Regions from separate parts of the Sporosarcina saromensis genome, predicted to be linked through region 4. Evidence: riboswitches for the same ligand, from Rfam matches in the RefSeq annotation. Region 4 holds a riboswitch; each other region holds the start of a gene.
What was found. Region 4 has a riboswitch for S-adenosylmethionine ahead of ACVHUV_RS02155 (O-acetylhomoserine aminocarboxypropyltransferase/cysteine synthase family protein). Riboswitches for the same ligand answer to the same signal wherever they lie in the genome.

Region 1 (3,204 bases), 930 kb from region 4:
CTGTATTAAGGCAAAATCGCAAAAGAGCGGACAGGGAATCCAGATGCTTTTTCTGGTTTTGGAACAATATTAAAAATGACTGCACCTTTCGCTGGTACTTTATCCAAGTTCGTCAATAATTCAATTTGGTACGTGTCTTGTTCTAATACATAATATTCACCTTCAAGACTACCTTTTTCACGGAAATCTGCTGCCGAATCCGTATCAAATGTTTCGTGTCCAATCGCTTTTACGTTCCGTTCTTCAAAAAGGAACTTCAGTGCATCGAGTCCCCAACCCGGGATGCGATTATTGCCATTAGCGTCTTTGTTGTTAAAGGCTACATGATCCGGCCAACGTTTACTCCAATCCGTACGTAACGCTACAAATGTTCCTCCTTCAATTCTTCCATATGTTGCTTCAAAATCAAGGATATCTTGAACACTGCAGGTGAAATCATGATCAGCCTCAGCTTTCTTTGATTGATCGATGACGACTAGCGGCAAGACGAGTTCTTTTAATCCAAGTTCATCTAAATAGCGAGTATCGCGTACGAAGTGTATGGGTGCGTCGATATGAGTCCCGTACTGCCCAGGAAATGAGAATTTTTGCGCGAAAAAGCCGTCATCATGCGTAAAAAGAGTTTCAAATTTCGCATCCTCAAACATGAAAAAATGAGGGGAGTCAGGACCGAAAGAGTGGGTTAGATCCACCCATTCTTTGCTCTTAAGAAGTTGAAGTGCAGCTTGGAGTTCATTTGTCGTTTGTACAGTCATTTCAATCACTCTCTCTCATTAGGTAGTCAAAATAGGTACTAATCGGGAAGCGGTCTTCAGTGCTTGTTTAAAATCGGCAATCAAGTCCTCTGCCTCTTCCAGTCCAACAGAAAAACGCAACAAACTCTTGTCAACGCCCCGTTTCTCCCGTTCTTCCTCAGGAATATCAGCGTGCGTCTGGGTTGTCGGATAGGTAATGAAACTCTCTACACCTCCTAAACTTTCAGCAAACGTAATTAGACGTAAGTTTTCCAAAAACGGTCCCACCCAACTACTTTCTTGTAGACGGAATGATAGCATGCCACCTTTACCTGCATACAAGACGTCAGTTACCAATGGCTCGTTTTGCAAATACGTTACAAGTGCTTTTGCATTCGCATCATGTTGCTTCATCCGGACATGTAACGTTTTTAGCCCACGGACGACGAGCCAAGAATCGAATGGAGAAAGCGTTGCACCGATAGCATTATGATTCTCCCCTAACCGTTGGCAAAGAGATTCTCCTTTAGCGACAACAAGACCGGCAAGAACATCATTATGTCCACCGATATATTTTGTTGCGCTATGAATGACGATATCGGCACCCAGGTCAATCGGCTTTTGGTAATAAGGCGTTAAGAATGTATTATCCACAATTAGCAATAAGTTGTGTTTTCGAGCGAGTTTTGCATAATGTTCAATGTTAATTTCTACCATCAGTGGATTTGTCGGTGTTTCAATGAACAACGCTTTTGTTTGACTGGTTACTAGTTTCTCCGTTTCTTCAACTGAGGCAAATGCCGTGTACGTCGTTTGGATTCCGTACAATTTTTCATACTGGTCAAATAGACGGTATGTGCCTCCGTATAGATCATCTGGAGCAATAATCGCATCTCCAGATTTGAATAACGAGAGGACGAGTTGAATAGCAGCCATCCCTGAACTGCATGCAAAACCTGCATCCCCGTTTTCCAGGTCAGCAATCCCTTCCTCCAGTATCGTCCGTGTAGGGTTCTTTGTGCGGGTGTAGTCATAACCGGTCGACTGTCCAAGACCATCATGTTTGTAAGCAGTCGATAAATAGATCGGAGGGTTAATCGCGCCAGTTTTCTTATCACTTCCATTCCCTAATTGCACAAGTTTTGTATGTATACTTTGTTCTGTCAACATGCCCATCTCCTCTGTTTTTTTGTCTAAGTTTTGTTTTACGAGTTGAATGAAATCCACTAGTCTGCTAGCAATACATTGCATACCAGCACAAGCTCGTTCATTAAAAAAAGACCTCATCCGTAATAAGAAGAGGCCTTCAACAAAGTTGAAATCAATCTTCTTATCTTCAAGACGTATACGCCTTTTGGAATTAGCACCATACCAAAGTCGGGCTGGTTGCTGAGACGTCAACGGGCCAATCCCTCGGTCTCTCTTGATAAGAATAAAAAATATGGAATTGTTTTAAAAATTACATAACTAAAGTTATCATGATTTTAACGAGATTGCAAGCAGGAATATCAAAACCATAGCGACTGTTTGCTATAATGGATGGACTTAATAGAATGAAGAGGAGGCCATCCAATGGCTTGGCTATATGTATTGCTCGCTGCTGTTGTGGAGATTTTTTGGGTAATCGGACTACGCTATTCTGATTCTACACTCGAATGGATTGGAACTGTCGTTGCAATTATCATCAGCTTTTATGCGATTATTAAAGCGTGTGAGAAATTGCCTGCCGGTACAGTATATGCAGTTTTTACGGGATCAGGTGCAGCTGCAATTGTCATCATTGATTTCGTAATGTTTCATGCGGAGTTTACGATGATGAAGGTGCTTTTTATCGCGATTATCATCACCGGGGTTATTGGTATTAAAATGACGACCGGTGAAAAAGAGACGGCTGAAGGAGGCGAATAATGTGGCATGGCTTTATTTAGTTGTAGCAAGTTTGGGAGAAATACTAGGCGTATTCAGCATTAACTTGTTTCTCAAAAAAAAGAGTTGGCAACGCTTATTGCTCATTATTGTCAGCTTTTCCTTAGGTTTTCTATTCCTGTCCTTAGCAATGCGGGATATTCCGATGGGGACGGCGTATGCGATTTGGACGGGCTTGGGCGCTGCGGGAGCTGTTCTGATGGGCATCGTATTTTTCAAAGAGGCGGCAGGGTGGAAACGAATTTTTTTCCTTAGTTTAATTATTGGCGGTGCAGTCGGATTAAAGCTGTTTAGTTGAATACATGAACGGAAGACGTGTGGTACCAAGTAGCATGATTGGTTCCACACGTCTATTTGTTGTTCGTATAATCTTACTGTTCCGGTTGATGTGTAAGATGGCCTTCTCTCATAGAACCGAGGCCTTTTCCAAGCTTAACAGTTATGAAGATTGTTAAAAGTGTACTAACTACAAGCATTATACTAATCGGTAATGCTTTGCCGGTAATATCTTCTTTCGACAAGATTAAAACACTCTCCAGCCAGT
Region 2 (3,204 bases), 960 kb from region 4:
TTACTACTGGAGTTGCCACGTTACAAGTCACGCCGACTGCGTAATTTATTGACCGGTTCGCTCATCGACATGGAGTGTGCCATCGCCCAGTATTTCAGCATAGAAGACTTGTTCAACTGTCGATATGCCATGATGCTGCAACTCAGCATACAACCATTCTTCTGTCAAATGAAGTTCGGTTAAGTTTTCTTTCATTAACTTTCCGTCAGAAATAATCTCAGTCGGAAGATATTTTGGTTCAGGGCTAGGAGCATTCACATCTTTTCGTGTGGCTGGCTCCTGGCTCGCTTTTTTTAATACACTCAGTTCCCCATTCGTTTCAAGTATCGCATAGTTAACATCGGTCACAGTAAAAATGCCTTGTTCTCGAAGCATCATATTCAGGTCATTCAACGTAAAACGTGCTTTCTTCATGCCTTGTTCACTAATTTTCCCCTTTAAAATAAGGATTGTTGGCTGATCATCTAACAACTTTCGTAAATTCTTTGATTTGATTGTTAAGAAGTTCACAAAAACCGTCAATAAAGCCCACCAAATTAAGGATATACTTCCATTATAAAAATGCGTTTCTGAATTAACGGATATCTCGGCAGCAATCGATCCAATCGTAATACCCGTCACATAATGGAAAAACGTCAATTGTGAGATTTGTTTCTTCCCCATAATCCTTGCAAGAATGAGCAAGATGATAAATGCAGTTGTCGTCCGCAAAAGCATTTCCCAAAACTTCAATTCCAGTAACCCTTCTAATTCCATGTTCTCTTACCTCCTCTGTACACTAGTTTGCAGCAGAAAGAGGGACTTATTCAGAAGAGAAATACGTAATCGAATAGGAATGCAAGTTGTAGAGAAATTTGAAAGCTTTTTATCTTAATTTAATTGCTGTTTTTATTGACTCGAAAAACTCATTGAAGCCAAAAAAGCCAGCATCAGCAACATGTGCCAATGCTAGCTTTACTTTTATTTCCATTCAAATGGTGTCTCTTGATACACATAATAGTTCAGCCAGTTGGAGAACAACAAATGCGTATGCGAACGCCATGTATTCAACGGTTGCTTCGTTGGATCATCGTGCGGGAAATAATTTTCCGGAACATCAATTGCAATGCCTTTTGCAATATCACGCGCATACTCTTCACCAAGCGTACATGCATCATACTCCAAATGCCCTGTCACCATAATATGTTTGCCATCTTTTGAAAGTATGATGAAAGCTCCCGCTTCTTCAGATATAGCCAACAATTGAAGGCGATTGTCCTGTTCAATTTCTTCAATGGATACGGATGTGTAACGAGAATGAGGAGCGGTGAACAAATCGTTGAAGCCACGCGCAAGCTCTACCGTCGGATCCGTCAATGTATGTTCATATACACCCGACAACTTCTTTGGGAGTTCAAATTTATTAATGCCATAATGGTGATAAAGAGCTGCTTGAGCGCCCCAACATATGTGCAAAACGGATGTGACATTCGTGTTGGACCAATCCATGATTTGTTGCAGTTCATCCCAATACGTTACGTCTTCGAATGCAAGATGCTCAATTGGTGCACCCGTAATAATTAGACCGTCATAGCGGCGATTTTTCACATGCTCAAACGTTGTATAAAATGCATCTAAATGCGTTTTACTGACGTTTTTCGATTCATATGTAGCGGTGTTCAAAAAAGATACATTTACTTGTAAGGGTGTGTTTCCTAATAACCGCAATAGTTGCAGTTCAGTTTTCTCTTTTTCAGGCATTAAATTGAGAATGATGATGTTTAATGGACGGATATCTTGAGAAGTAGCTCTCCCTTCATCCATCACAAATATTTTTTCTTCTTTCAACATTTCTCTTGCCGGCAATTGTTCAGGTATATTAATCGGCACGTAAATTCCCCCTATTCATGTAAAAAATCCTCATTCCTAAGATAGGAACGAGGATTTTTAACGGTCTCCGCTCTTATCTCTCAAGATTAACATCTTGTTGGAGGTAGCACCTTCCTGCCGGAGCAGAGGTTGCTGAAGCTTCTCAGGGCCAAATCCCTCAGCTTCTCTTGATAAGAAATATTCATTTGTTGTCCATTATATCATTTTATACAGAATTGTATACTTATTTCTTACAGTCTTACTTTCGCTCTCGAAAAGCCTGTCCCCAAAATTTCAGAAGCATTCAGGAATATGACAAAAGCGCTCGGTTCAGCAGTTTGTAACAACTTTTTCAAATAAACGGCTTCTGATTGTTCCACTACACAGAAAATCATCGTCTTGTCATTGTTTGAAAACCCACCTGTTGATTTTACTTTCGTCAAACCACGGTCGATCTCATTTTGAATGACCGCTTGGATTTTATCTTCATGTTCGGTAATAATGAGCACTAACTTCGTCGGGGAAGTTTGCAATTGCACGAAGTCAATCACCTTGCTTGTAACATAAATAGCCATGAGTGCGTATAAAGCGAGTTCAAAATTAAATACAAATGCTGAAGTGACAACGACAATTCCATCGACAATCAATTGTGAGAAACCGCTTGAAATGCCTGTATACTTTTTCAACAATTGTGCAATTAAAGCGGTGCCGCCAGTCGAGCCATTCCCACGGTACACAATTCCTAACCCAATACCAAGCATGATCCCACCATAAATAGAACTGAGTAGAGGGTTGTCAACGGACAAGTTAATATCATGCGTTAAAAAGATGACAAACGGGACAAAAAACGTACCAACAATCGTTTTCACACTAAATTCTTTTCCTGCAAGCACAAGTCCAAGTACAATTAGTGGGATATTAATGATCCATTGGACAACAGCCGGATTATAGTTGAATAGCTCGTACAATATCGTACTTACCCCAGAAATCCCACCCGCTGCAATACGAGATGGCAACAAAAATATATTAAATGCAAGGCCGACAAAAGTCGCCCCAATAATAATTTGAACATAATCAAAAAACACCGATTTCTTCAATAAAACAGACATACAATCGTTCTCCTTTCTTTACAACGTTTCCTATTTTAACAGAAATCGATGTATAGAATAGTTTTAAAGTTTCCAGATGTGGAATAGTAGAAGTAAGTAAAGATAAGAAAGTATATTCATATTTTTGTATTTTTTCTATTTTACTGGTATACTCATCCATACTGGTATAATAACTATCACGAAGTCAGGGAGGATATTATGCGTAGTTTAGGTATCGTACGGAAAGTTGATCATCTCGGAAGAATTG
Region 3 (3,204 bases), 1.4 Mb from region 4:
GTTTGTTCGCCCATAATTGGCCAGGACTTGAAAGGAAGAGCACAATACCGAGCGCGATACCGATCACGAACGTGAAAACGGTTGAAACAGCTGTCATATAGAGTGTTTCGATCGTCGCTTCCCACATCTTATCCCATTTAACATTAGGTAAAAGTGTTTCAATCATGGTCGATCACCTCCGTCTGTACGCCTTCGGAATGAAGGAAGTCAATCGCTTCGTTGACGATTGTTGCATCGCCAATCAATTGCAACAGCAATGTCCCATATGCTCCACCTTTTGTGTGCGAAATGTTCCCTTGCACGATGTTGACGTCGATTCCAAATGTACGAATTAAGTTTGCTAACACCGGTTGCTCTGTTCGTTCACCGACGAATACTAATTTTACGAGCGTTCCAGCTGCATGATCGGATTTTAAATGTTCTAACGCTTGTTCTGTGCCGGTCGGTTCTGTCACTTGAGAGACAAAACGCTTCGTAATTGGCGCTTTTGGTGATTGGAACACATCGAGAACGTTCCCGATTTCCACAACTCGCCCCGCTTCCATGACCGCCACGCGATGACAGATTTTACGGATGACATGCATTTCATGTGTGATTAAAACAATGGTCAAACCAAGTCGCTCGTTAATGCTCGTTAAAAGATCGAGGATGGCATCCGTCGTTTCCGGATCGAGTGCTGAAGTGGCTTCATCACATAGCAATACTTGCGGATCATTTGCTAACGCCCGGGCAATGCCGACCCGTTGTTTTTGTCCGCCTGACAATTGGGATGGGTACGCATTTTCCCGGCCGTTCAAGCCAACTAAATCAATTAATTCTTGGACGCGACGATCTCTTTCATCCTTTTTGAGGCCTGCAATCTCCAATGGAAAAGCGATATTCTCTTTTACAGTCCGCGACCAAAGCAAATTGAAATGCTGGAACACCATACTAATTTTTTGTCTCGCTTCCCGTAACGCTTTTCCACTAATGGTTGCCATTTCATACCCTGCGACATTTACAGATCCCGAGGTAGGTTGTTCTAAACCATTCAATAATCGGATTAGTGTACTTTTCCCTGCACCGCTATACCCAATAATCCCGAAAATTTCACCAGCATGGATGTCTAGATTGACGTTATCAACAGCCGTTATACTATTGTTTCCCGAACCAAATATCTTATTTACACTTTTCAACTCGATCATGTTCAATTCACCTCAATACAATCTTGTCCAAAAAGAATAGCCTTTCTGCAGACAAGCAGAAAGGCCAATACGTTATCGTTTATCTCAACGTTCGTCCGATCTCTCATCTCTCAAAGCATGCGCTTTGCGTGATTTGGCACCATTTCACTTTCGTGACGGTTGCCGGGCTTCATAGGGCACTTCCCTCCACCTCTCTTTATAAGAGCGACATATTCAATTTGCGTTAAATTTATTAGATATACTTATACCATAGAACTTTCAATCATGTCAAACCCATTTTTTCTAAAAGATGCGGGATAGATTGAAAAGCATAGATTTTTTCTCGTACATATCCTTCCTTCTGAATGAGCAGGCAAGGAACACTTTCGATTTCATAATCGACGGCGAGATCTTCGATATAATTCAAGTTTGCCTTTCCAATTGGCAACTCTGGTTTCATCACAGAAATGACCTCCATCATTTTAGACGCAACCGCGCAAGTGCCACACATCGGTGTATATAAATAAAACACGCTTAGCGGGGAATCTTTTTTGCTTTGTTCCCATTGTTCACGTGTCCATGTTTGGATCGTGTTCAGTTCTATCACCTTCAAAGTAAAAATTCAGGATGCACATGAAAACCTTCTGCAAGCAAAATTGCTGCAAGCGTGCGATAAGGGGTCGTCTCGACTTGCCTGTAGACGCGTTCCGTGTATAAATGGAGGGCTTCAGGAAAATCCCTTTTGAATAAAGTTCGTATGCTTTCGCCTGAGTCATCTGCATCGACAAAAACATAAATCTGGTCATCTTCATACGGTGCCAGCAACTCTTCAATGCGGTAAGGGCTCACTGTTCCATTCGTACAAATAATCTCGACTGGCTCTGCCAACACTTTTTTCAATCGCTTCCGGTCCGCTCCACCTTCTACGACAACGACTCTACGAAACTCCATTTCCCTGCCTCCTTAGGCCATTAGAAAAAGCGCCGGAAAGCTCCAGCGCTCTAGTTGTGCTTACTCACCGATTGTCATTTTGTCATAGTCTTCAGCAGACATTAATGCATCAAGTTCCGCTTTGTCAGATGCTTCAACGACGATCATCCAAGCGCCTTCATATGGAGATTCGTTCACCAATTCAGGGCTATCTTCCAATTCTTCGTTCACTTCAAGTACTTTTCCGCTAATTGGCGCATATAGCTCAGAAACCGTTTTAACAGATTCTACGCTACCAAATGGCTCGTCCGCTTTCACTTCGTCTCCAACTTGTGGAAGTTCCACGAATACGATATCGCCAAGTTCAGATTGAGCGAAGTGTGTAATACCAATGCGGTAATTACCGTTTTCGTCTTTAACCCATTCATGTTCTTCTGAATAACGCAAGTCTTTAGGTGTGCTCATCCCATAACCCTCCATACGTTTACATTTATTGATTTCCATTCAATTCTTACATATTTCATGCATAAAGACAAGAAACTTAATCATGCGTTCCATGCGGCTTCAAATTGGGCTTCATTAAAGCCGACCGTCACTGTCGTACCATCTGTTACAAGTGGTCGTTTAATGAGCATTCCATCCGATGCGAGTAACGCGATTTTCTCGTCATCTGACATGTTAGGGAGTTTGTCTTTCAAGTTCAATTCCCTGTATTTCATCCCACTGACATTGAAGAATTTTTTGATGTCTAATCCGGAATTGCTGATCATTTGTTGAAGCGTTTCTTTCGTTGGTGGATTTTCAGCAATGTTGATAGATTCGAAGTTCACATCATTGTTCATTAGCCACTTTTCCGCTTTTTTACACGTTCCACATTTCGGATAGCCGTAATAAGTAATCGTCATCTGCAGCACCTCCACTTTTTCTTTAGTATAACAGAGAAAACACCCAGGCGTGAACTGCCCTGGGTGCAGATGCATCAAACAATATATTTTTCAGCGTCGATTAATTTCACTGACGCTTCACGTTTTTTCGAGATGATGTTGTATGGCGTTGAGCGAGTCAATTTCCGCAATGCCGATAGCATCATCCGTTGGTTGTCGCCTTCTAC
Region 4 (3,204 bases):
CTTTTATTGACGGCATGCCGCCACCTCCCTATAATCTTTCGCTGCTGTAGCCTCTTTTCCTTGTCATGTACTAAAGAAAAGGAGACCTCCCCCTTATCGCTGCGTCACAGGTACCGCTTTTGCAATTGCCTGTTCAAGATCAGCAATAATGTCTTCAGGTGATTCAAGACCAACCGATAGGCGAATCAACTCTTCAGGCACACCTGAATTTTTCAAGTCCTCTGCAGAGAGTTGCTGATGCGTCGTAGAAGCCGGATGGATAATGAGAGATTTTGCATCACCCACATTCGCCACATGAGACCAAAGGGTAATGTTGTCAATCACTTTACGACCTGCTTCACGCCCGCCTTTGATGCCGAAAACAATAATTGAGCCGAAGAATCCATTCTTCAAGTATTTCTTCGCATTCTCATGTGTCGGATGGTTTTCAAGGCCTGCATATGTCACCCATTCAACAGACGGATGAGCCTGTAAGAACGCGGCAACTTTTTGCGCATTTTCGTTATGACGCGGAATTCTTAAGTGCAAAGTTTCTAGACCTTGCAGGAAGTTGAATGCACTATCCGCATCTAAGCAAGGTCCGAAATCACGTAACAATTGCACACGAAGCTTTGTCGCAAACGCTGCAGCTGCTGCATCAATACCATAACGTAGACCATTGTAAGTACCATCCGGTTCTGTGAAACCTGGGAACTTGCCTCGTGTCCAGTCGAATTTACCTGCATCTACGACGACACCACCAATTGTTGTACCATGTCCGCCAATCCATTTTGTCGCGGAATGAATGACTACGTCTGCACCAAATTCGATTGGATTTGATCCGTATGGGGATGCAAATGTGTTATCGATGAGGAACGGAATTTCGTTTTCATGGGCAATGTTTGCGACCGCTTCAATGTCGAGCACCTGTAGGCTCGGATTTCCAATTGTTTCAGCAAAAATGGCTTTCGTTTTATCCGAGATGGCCGCGCGGAAGTTCTCAGGATCCGCAGCATCAACAAATTTCACAGTAATTCCGTAACGAGGGAGTGTCACGGCGAATAAATTATACGTACCACCATATAAATTGCTTGCTGCAACAATTTCATCTCCTGCGCCTGCAATATTTAAAATGGAAAATGCAATAGCTGCCATTCCTGAAGAGAGCGCAACTGCAGCAGTGCCTCCTTCAAGTAAAGCGACGCGTTCTTCAAAAACAGAGACCGTCGGATTTGTAATGCGCGTGTAAATATTGCCTGCTTCTTGCAAGCCAAAAAGGTTTTGGGCGTGTTCAGTATCGCGGAAAACAAAAGCGGTTGTACGGTGAATCGGCACTGCGCGTGAACCTGTGTGAGGATCCGGCTTTTGGCCACCGTGTAAAAGAAGAGTTTCAGGTTGAAGTGAGTTGTTCGTCATTGTCATTACCTCCAAAAGTTTTTTTAAGATGAATGAGTTCGATGCGGAGGCGATGGGGTTTTAGGAATAAAAAAATAACCCCTTTCGCTAAGAAGAGGGTTACGCTTACGCTTATTCCTCCCCTTATCTTTCAGTCCGTTCGCACGAATCTGTAGGAAGTAGCACCTTTGCAAGTTCATCACTTGCCGGTTGCCGGGCATCGCAGGGCCTAGTCCCTCCGCCGCTCTTGATAAGAGTATGGGTATTCAGTTTTTCATCTTGTGCTACAGTATAGGCTTCTTTTTTTTCAATGTCAAGTAGTTTTATAGAATTTTTCTGAACCTTGTATTTACACTGAGTGTTATGATAGGGGTATGTTATTTTACTAACAACGACTTACCTTTCTAGTGTGTACGTCTATTTTTTATTTGGAGGAATTCCTATGACAATATGGATTATCGGCATCATAGTATTTGGATATTTGATCGGTTGCCTACATGGCTCAACGGTAGCGCAATGGTTTTCTGGGGTTAATCTAAAAGAATCCGGTGTGAAAAATGCAGGTGCCTCGAATGCTACAATCGTATTAGGCAAACGGTTTGGCGCACTTGTCGCAATTATTGATATCGGCAAAGGAATTTTGGCAATCCTTGCCGTGCGCTTTATTGCCGAGCGTGTAGGTTTTTCAGTCGAGTCATTAACTGCCCTATTATTTTTGGTAGGTGTGGCAGTCGTTTTCGGCCACAATTTTCCGTTTCATATGAAGTTTAATGGCGGGAAAGGGACCGCTACCATTATCGGAGTGTTATTTGCTCTTGACTGGCGATTCGGGCTTGCAGGACTTGTTTTATTCATAATCGTCGCATTGCTCACAGATATTCTTGTGTATGGCGTCCTCATGCTATACGGAACATTTCTCGCAGCTGCCATCTGGATGGTCGGCGTCTGGCCAATTGTTATCGCCGTCCTCCTCTTTGTAATGGCTATTTGGAAACACAGTGAAAACATTCAACGGATTCGCAATGGTACCGAGCCAAGGATACGAGCCGTTTTTAAAAAGAAGTGAACAATCCATCTATAAAACCCGTATGAAGCCAAGTAACCTGAACTTGTTTTCATACGGGTTTATATTATTTTTTAATCAAATCAAACGAGAAATTCCAGTGAGCTCATCGTTTAGTATTGCACCCGTGGCTATGGGTATGAAGATCTCGAAAGCTTTGTCATGCCAATAAATTGAATACAATATACCCACCATGCAAAAGCAATCGTAAAACGCATATGATATCCCTTTTTCATATACGGATCTTTACATCGATTCCGCTATTGCAATGAGCTCAGCTTCTTCCAAATTCCCTTCGATACTGTAATAACGGCTTGGCGTCGTCCAAATTAATTGGCGGACGCCATTTTTAAACGTAATCAAATTTGCTTGCCGTTCATTAATAACTAATTCCTTTACTTTTGTATCCATACTATCGGCAGACAAACCAAACCCAAACTCCCCATCGAGCAATTTCTGATGTATGGACAATTGTTTACCCATGCCTACAAAATTTAACGTAATATCTGTACTAAGCTGATTTTCAGGACGAACGACCGTTACACTTGTCAATTCAAAAGAAGCGGGTACAATCGGCGACTTGATGTTAAAAGCTGTGAGCGATTGTGCTTCTTCCAAACTCAGCTGTTCGGTCACATATTCAATATCCATCACTTGGTAACCCATATCTTCCATCTCGGTCGAAGGTGGCGGCGCACCCTCATCAGCTATGCGCTCTGTATTGCCACCGAAAATTTGAACAACCGATCCTTGAATCTTTTGATAGA

Region 1: it holds a riboswitch for S-adenosylmethionine, as region 4 does, so the genes downstream of both, ACVHUV_RS06930 (methionine biosynthesis PLP-dependent protein) here and ACVHUV_RS02155 (O-acetylhomoserine aminocarboxypropyltransferase/cysteine synthase family protein) in region 4, are expected to answer to the same signal.
Region 2: it holds a riboswitch for S-adenosylmethionine, as region 4 does, so the genes downstream of both, metA (homoserine O-acetyltransferase MetA) here and ACVHUV_RS02155 (O-acetylhomoserine aminocarboxypropyltransferase/cysteine synthase family protein) in region 4, are expected to answer to the same signal.
Region 3: it holds a riboswitch for S-adenosylmethionine, as region 4 does, so the genes downstream of both, ACVHUV_RS09070 (methionine ABC transporter ATP-binding protein) here and ACVHUV_RS02155 (O-acetylhomoserine aminocarboxypropyltransferase/cysteine synthase family protein) in region 4, are expected to answer to the same signal.

Annotation. Positions count from the first base shown of each region.
Region 1 covers NZ_CM142738.1:1,401,469-1,404,672, forward strand. The annotation lists gene ACVHUV_RS06925 (cyclase family protein) at 6-755, opposite strand; gene ACVHUV_RS06930 (methionine biosynthesis PLP-dependent protein) at 774-1,904, opposite strand; SAM riboswitch class I at 2,062-2,167, opposite strand; gene ACVHUV_RS06935 (DMT family transporter) at 2,307-2,642, shown strand; gene ACVHUV_RS06940 (DMT family transporter) at 2,644-2,958, shown strand; gene ACVHUV_RS06945 (CPBP family intramembrane glutamic endopeptidase) at 3,032-3,204, opposite strand, start outside.
Region 2 covers NZ_CM142738.1:3,283,506-3,286,709, forward strand. The annotation lists gene ACVHUV_RS16750 (NAD(P)-dependent malic enzyme) at 1-44, shown strand, start outside; gene ACVHUV_RS16755 (DUF421 domain-containing protein) at 46-756, opposite strand; gene metA (homoserine O-acetyltransferase MetA) at 961-1,869, opposite strand; SAM riboswitch class I at 1,940-2,046, opposite strand; gene ACVHUV_RS16765 (YitT family protein) at 2,100-2,957, opposite strand; gene ACVHUV_RS16770 (transcriptional regulator AbrB family protein) at 3,156-3,204, shown strand, end outside.
Region 3 covers NZ_CM142738.1:1,834,734-1,837,937, reverse strand. The annotation lists gene ACVHUV_RS09075 (methionine ABC transporter permease) at 1-166, opposite strand, end outside; gene ACVHUV_RS09070 (methionine ABC transporter ATP-binding protein) at 159-1,184, opposite strand; SAM riboswitch class I at 1,285-1,389, opposite strand; gene ACVHUV_RS09065 (thioredoxin family protein) at 1,447-1,770, opposite strand; gene ACVHUV_RS09060 (toprim domain-containing protein) at 1,773-2,114, opposite strand; gene gcvH (glycine cleavage system protein GcvH) at 2,175-2,558, opposite strand; gene ACVHUV_RS09050 (arsenate reductase family protein) at 2,639-2,998, opposite strand; gene ACVHUV_RS09045 (acyl-CoA dehydrogenase FadE) at 3,073-3,204, opposite strand, start outside.
Region 4 covers NZ_CM142738.1:467,592-470,795, forward strand. The annotation lists gene ACVHUV_RS02150 (homoserine dehydrogenase family protein) at 1-16, opposite strand, end outside; gene ACVHUV_RS02155 (O-acetylhomoserine aminocarboxypropyltransferase/cysteine synthase family protein) at 94-1,395, opposite strand; SAM riboswitch class I at 1,516-1,631, opposite strand; gene ACVHUV_RS02160 (glycerol-3-phosphate acyltransferase) at 1,817-2,440, shown strand; gene ACVHUV_RS02165 (DUF4367 domain-containing protein) at 2,684-3,204, opposite strand, start outside.